Regions from separate parts of the Lactiplantibacillus sp. 30.2.29 genome, predicted to be linked through region 1. Evidence: riboswitches for the same ligand, from Rfam matches in the RefSeq annotation. Region 1 holds a riboswitch; the other holds the start of a gene.
What was found. Region 1 has a riboswitch for thiamine pyrophosphate ahead of KGF65_RS12995 (ECF transporter S component). Riboswitches for the same ligand answer to the same signal wherever they lie in the genome.
Positions count from the first base shown of each region.

Region 1 (3,271 bases):
ATAGTTGTGGCCATTCGGACTGGGCAACGGGGACTAACTGGTGATTCGTCAGCCGCACCACTTGGTCTACGAGCTGATCATAACCCGCTAAGTCGTGGTCAGCTAGAATAATCGTTTTGCCGTGTTGGTCGCGCAATTCAACGAGTCGTTCGAGTAGTCCGGCGCGGGCTTCCGGGTCCACGCTGGCAAAGGGTTCGTCGAGCAAGATCACATCGCTATCCATCGCCACGATAACGGCGAGGGCAACCTTTTGTTTTTCACCACCCGATAGCTGGTTCAAGAGCCGCGGTTGTAGGTGCTCAATCCTCACGAAGGCCAGTGCGTGCCGCAATCGTGCCATCATCTGTGAGCGGGGCACTTGTAGGTTCTCCAATGCAAAAATCAACTCGTGCTCGACCGTGTCCATGGCAAACTGTTGATTTGGATTTTGAAACATCATCGCGACGTGCCGCGCGCGCTGATTAGCGGGCAGGTCGTTTAATGATTGACCGTCAAACGTGATACTGCCGGACGCGTCGGCTAGCGATAAGCCCCCCGCCATCAATTGAAGCAGTGTTGACTTGCCAGTTCCCGACGGCCCCGTTAATAAGGTGAACTGTTGTGACGGTAACGTTAAATTAACGTGTTCCAGAATGGGTGTCGGCGCCTGTGGATATGAATATGTTAAGTTGTTCAGCGCGATACGAGCCATTCTTGATTCCTCCATACCAAAGTGCGAGATTAATGTGTCGATTTGAGAACGTGGCTACGGTCAAGTAAGTCAGTAATTGCCTTGGTCAATAGACCACCGAAGACGAACATTGAGATGAAGCGCACGACTAAGTATAAGATCAGTAGCCAGAGTTGTAGTTTGAAATAGCCATTACGAGCCAGATCCCAGCCAAACGTCACCAGCGTAGTCGTGGTGGCCGCAGCCGTTAATCCTAACCAATCGTAGTGTTTGTAGCCGGTTGCGATGTAGCCGAGTTCGGCACCGAACCCTTGAACGATCCCCGAGATCAAGGTCGTGATACCCCATTGGCCGCCAAAGAACATTTCGACCGTTGCTGCGAGCAGTTCGCCTAAGGTGGCGGAACCCTTTAAACGAATCAGGTAGCCCGCCAGCATCCCTGGCATGCACCATAAGCCCAAAAGCAGCTCGTTGGCGAGACCGCTGAGCCCAAATGGTGTCAGTGCTGCACTCAGCACGTTATAAACAAAGTTGGTCCCCATAAAAATCGCCCCAAAGAAAATCCCGATAAGGGCCAGCAAAATAATGTCGTTCAAGTACCATGATTTAACCCATTTCATTGTTAAATCCTCCCAAAATAGTTTGTCATTCACGCATCTAAGCGACAAAAAAACGCCCACCACAAGTAACAGTGGCAGGCGGCTAAGTCTGAATTGATGGTTCCCCAAATAAAGCATTGTTCCCTGCGCTGGCATTGTCCAGATTCAGGTTCAATGGGTATTATCTCAGCCGCAATGGCACCCCAGTTGCTATGAATGATACGTTCAGTGTAACGGATAATCACGTTGAGTGCAATCAAATTTCCAGAAACCAAAGCAAAGTACGATGAAAAATCACAATTTTGTGGTTTACTAGGGTTAAAGCACGGCAATTGATTAATATTCTTAGGAGGGATGTTGATGGCTGAATCAGTGTATGACTTTACAGAAACGGAAATGAGTGGTGAGACACTCGACTTGTCGCAATATCGTGGGCAAGTGTTGTTGATCGTGAATACGGCTAGTAACTGTGGCTTGGCGCCACAATTTAAAGGATTAGAAGAACTCTATCAGAAGTATCATCAAGAAGGATTAGTGGTGCTTGGCCTGCCGTCTAACCAATTCCATCAAGAAAAGGCTGATGATGAGGAGACTCACGACTATTGTCAACGGCACTATGGCGTCACCTTCCCAATGACGAAGCGCGTGATGGTCAATGGTGACCAGGCGGACCCGTTGTTTACTTATTTGAAACAAGCGGCGGGACATGGGCGCATCAAGTGGAACTTTACCAAGTTCTTGATTGGCCGCGATGGTCGCGTCCTCGAACGGTATGCGCCGACGACTCGTCCAGCAACGTTTGAGGCTGCGATTCGCGATGCTTTGGCAGACCGTTCTGAAGATTAGTATGGTTTTGTTTTGAAAATTTTGAAGAAAGAAGTGGATTGAGTTGGAAACTTATACGCTACGTGATGGATTGACGGTCCCGAAGATTGGTTTTGGGACTTATAAACTGAATGGTGCGCACGGGGTGCAGGTGATTGGTTCTGCAATCGACCGCGGCTATCGACTACTAGATACGGCCTTCAATTATGAAAACGAAGGGGCCGTGGGTGAGGCGGTTCGTCGCTCATCCGTGCCACGCTCGGAGTTGCTGATTTCGTCCAAACTACCGGGGCGGCATCACACGTACACGCAAGCCATCAATACGATTCAAGAATCATTGTATCGAGCCGGGCTCGATTATTATGATCTGTATTTGATTCACTGGCCCAACCCGAAGGAAGACCATTACGTTGAAGCTTGGCAGGCATTGATTGACGCCCAAAAGTTAGGTTTGATTCGTTCGATTGGGGTCTCGAATTTCTTACCGGAACATTTAGACCGGTTGGATAAGGAGACTGGGGTCTTACCTGTCATCAATCAGGTCGAATTACACCCGTATTTCAACCAACAAGCACAACGGGACTATGACCAAGCGCACGGTATCTTAACGCAGGACTGGAGTCCCCTTGGCCGCGCGAGTGAGATGCTACAAAATGAGACACTCAAAGCGATTGCGGCGCGCTACCATAAAAATGTTGGCCAACTAATTTTACGCTGGGAGTTACAACTCGGCACGCTACCAATTCCGAAGTCGTCGACACCGAGTCGTCAAGCAGGGAACATCGACGTGTTTGACTTTGAAATCGGTGACGCTGATATGGCAACGATTAATGGCCTGAGTCGAGCAGATGGTCGCTTGAATGACCAAGATCCGGCAGTTTATCAGGAGTTTTAATTAAAATAGTTGATAGAGCTTCTGTGTTTTGAAATATAAAACGAATTGAAAGCTGTGCTGCGTCTATTATGAGTTGAAGATTTCAGTTTATATATTGACAAAATTTAAAATCGAATTGTAAAATTTTCTATGAAAAGGCAGGAACAACAATTCTGAAAGAAAGTGCCTCACCATTGCTAAACTAATTAGTTTGACAATAGTGAGGCACTTCAAGAAAACTCTGAGTTTTATTCGGAACAGCTCAATTGATTGGATTATTTTTTGAAAAGCATGAATATCATA
Region 1 is NZ_JAGYGU010000025.1:35,977-39,247, reverse strand. Features, by position in the region: gene KGF65_RS13000 (ABC transporter ATP-binding protein) at 1-691, opposite strand, end outside; gene KGF65_RS12995 (ECF transporter S component) at 721-1,290, opposite strand; TPP riboswitch at 1,392-1,485, opposite strand; gene KGF65_RS12990 (glutathione peroxidase) at 1,630-2,115, shown strand; gene KGF65_RS12985 (aldo/keto reductase) at 2,159-2,989, shown strand.

Region 2 (3,271 bases), on a different contig from region 1:
AGTGCATTTTTCTGTAGATTCGATTAGGCCTGTCAAAATCACCGTTCAGCAAGCGTAACAACGAGACTTGATATGCTGCGTTAAAATGCGTTTGTTGAAAATTGTTGAGATAACTGAATCATGGTGAACAAACGTGGCAACCCTTAGTCAAACGTTACCACTAGTTTACCGGCCACTTGGTCTGCTTGGAGTTGCTGCAAGCCATCAACAAGTTGGTCGCGCTTCAAGACTTCGCTGATCAAGGGGTCGACTTTGCCGGCTTCAATCAGAGCTAACAGGGCTGCAGCCATTTGACCGAGGTCTGCGACTTGGGCAGGATTGCCGCTGCGATGGGCGCCACCTAAATCGAGCTTGCTAACGCTGACGACTTGGTTCTTTGGGAAAGTCTGAGGCGTCTCGAGGATGCAAACCAGCTGTCCGTTGTAGGCCAAGCGGGGCAAGTCAGCCTCAGGATTACCGATCGTGTTGACGACCAAGTCGACGCCCCGTTGCTGGGTCAACGCTTGAATCTTAGCCGTCACGTCTTCATGGCGGTAATCGATTTGCGCATCAGGATGAAGCGGTGCGACAAAGGCCTGTTTGCGTTGTGAGACCGTCGTATAGACCGTTTTGCCCGCAGCTTTCGCCAACTGGATGGCCATACTGCCGACACCGCCGGCACCCGCATGAATGAGGACGGTGTGCACCGCATTCAGGTTGGCCTTGCGTAACAAAGCCTGGTAGGCGGTCAAACCAGCGCAGAGACTGGCCGCGGCAGTTTCGAAGCTGAGGGTCGTTGGAATTTTGGCGAGAGCGGCAGCGGGCAAGCAGGTATATTCCGCAAACGTCCCATCTTTGGCCAGATTCGCGTGACCGCAGACCCGTTGACCAGGGGCAAAGTCAGTGACTTTAGCGCCGACCGCTTCAACGATTCCGGCCACGTCCAGGCCTAAAATGTGGGGGTATTTCCAGGCGTCATCGCCACCTAGGACTAATTTGTAATCAACCGGATTGAGACCGACTGCTTGCGTTTTGATCAAAACTTCGTCGGCTCCCAGCTCAGGCATGGGCCGTTCTTGCCATTCAAGCTGTTCTAAGGAACGATCTGATGGCGCAGGGACAACTAGTGCTTGCATCGACAATCACTCTTTTCTTTAAAGTTTAGTTGTCTTTATTATAACCATTACGTCAATGAAGATTAAACGATAATACGTTGTGTTTGCGCGAATAATGGGCTGACACAAAGATTGACGTTACCGGTTACAATCGGTAAACTAGAGGGTAACAATTGAATTCTCAAAACACTAGGGGTGTCCAAAAATGGGCTGAGATGGTGCTGTAAGTGCCGATCCCTTCGAACCTGTAAGCTCAAACTTGCGTAGGAAAGTGTCATTGCTACTATTAGCGACCACTGGATCGATGTAAGTTGATCAGTGGTCGTTTTTTATTAGCCGTGACCAGGACTAAGGAGGAGACTTGAAATGACGTTACAATTATTGAACACGTTGCGCGATCAAAATCCAATCGTTTTTAACATCGCCAACTTTGTCACGGTCCAGGACGTTGCCAATGGGTTGAATGCGCTGGGCGCGTCGCCCATTATGTCAGCAGAAGTACAGGAAGCGGAGTCAATAGTCCAAATTGCGGGGGCAGTTTGCATTAACATGGGGACGTTGACGACGCAACAGGTCAATCAAATGGCCGTTGTTGGAAAGTTGGCTAATCAGTATCATAAGCCAGTTGTGCTGGACCCGGTTGCGGTGGGGGCGGTGCCCTATCGTAAACAAGTCGCTTTGGACCTATTAGCCAAGTTTTCGGTCGATGTGATTCGGGGAAACGCGGGCGAAATTGCCGCGCTAGCTGACATCGACTGGCAAGCGAAGGGCATTGATGCCGGTGCGGGCCAGGGTGACGTGGTCGAAATTGCCAAACGGTGTGCGCAGCAATTTAACTGTTGCGTGATTTTGTCGGGCCCCACGGATGTTATTACGGATGGCAAACGGGTCGCTAAAGTTGCCAATGGAACGCCACTCTTTCAGCTACACGTCGGGTCGGGAGACTTGTTATCCAGCATCGTTGTCGCGTTTGCCGCGGTGAGCCCGACAGCTATTTATGATGCGGCTCAAGTGGCCTGCGTCGTCTTGGCGGGTGCTGGCGAATTGGTCGCTAGTCAGATGACGGCTGCGCGGCCGGCGACGTTTGCCATCGATTTGATCGACCGGCTGAGCCTCGTCTCGGTGCAAGAGATTCAAGCAATTGCAAAATTAAACTAAATAAGTGAAGGGTCGCGAGAGTTTTATGAATGAATTTCCACAAGTTGCAACGATTGCCGGGACGGATAGCGGCGGTGGCGCCGGTGTCATGGCTGATCTGAAAACGATGCAAGCCCGGCACGTCTTTGGGACCGCAGTCGTCGTTGCCGTGACGGCGCAAAATACGTTGGGCGTGCAAGATTTTATGGCGATGCCAACTAAATTGATCGATGAACAGTTTGCCTCATTGGCGGCGGATTTGAAGATTCGCGCTTGTAAGACTGGGATGTTGGCGGATGCTGAACACGTCCATGCCGTTGTTGAAAATTTAAAACGAGTCGATTTTGGACCACTGACGGTCGATCCAGTCATGATTGCCAAAGGTGGCGCAGCACTGCTGGCTGAAGATGCTATTCAGACGGTTCGTGATGAGTTGCTCCCATTGGCAACGGTGGTGACGCCCAACTTACCAGAAGCTGAACGGTTGACGGGACACCACATCACCAGTAATCAAGACATGGTCGCAGCCGGGCACGCATTACAGGATTTAGGTGCGGCGACGGTCATTATTAAGGGCGGCCACGGCGACAATCCGGATTTGGCGAATGACTTTGTGTTGTTGGCGGATGGCACTGCCTTTTGGATGTCGGCACCCCGAATCGAAACGGTGCGGACGCACGGCACTGGCGATACGTTGTCGGCTTGCATCACCGCAGAACTCGCGAAGGGTCAGTCCATGGCAGCTGCCATTCAGACAGCGAAAGCTTACGTGGCGGGAACGATTCAAGACGGTATCCAAGTTGGGCATGGTCACGGTCCCTTAAATCATTGGGCAGCGCTCAGTGAGGAGGTGACCATCCATGACGCTTGAATTTGAACCAGTCCAACTACGCGCCTACTTTGTTTGTGGCACACAAGACGTGGTGGGTCGCGACTTAGAAACGGTCATACAAACGGCGTTCGACGCCGGCATTACGGCTTTTCAGTATCGTGATAAGGGCGCTAGTCAGTTGACGGCCGCCCAACGGTTGACACTTGGT
Region 2 is NZ_JAGYGU010000006.1:73,589-76,859, reverse strand. Features, by position in the region: gene KGF65_RS04795 (zinc-binding dehydrogenase) at 144-1,115, opposite strand; TPP riboswitch at 1,276-1,381, shown strand; gene thiM (hydroxyethylthiazole kinase) at 1,461-2,252, shown strand; gene thiD (bifunctional hydroxymethylpyrimidine kinase/phosphomethylpyrimidine kinase) at 2,278-3,102, shown strand; gene thiE (thiamine phosphate synthase) at 3,092-3,271, shown strand, end outside.
Region 2: linked by a shared signal. The riboswitch ahead of thiM (hydroxyethylthiazole kinase) and the one ahead of KGF65_RS12995 (ECF transporter S component) in region 1 are both predicted to bind thiamine pyrophosphate.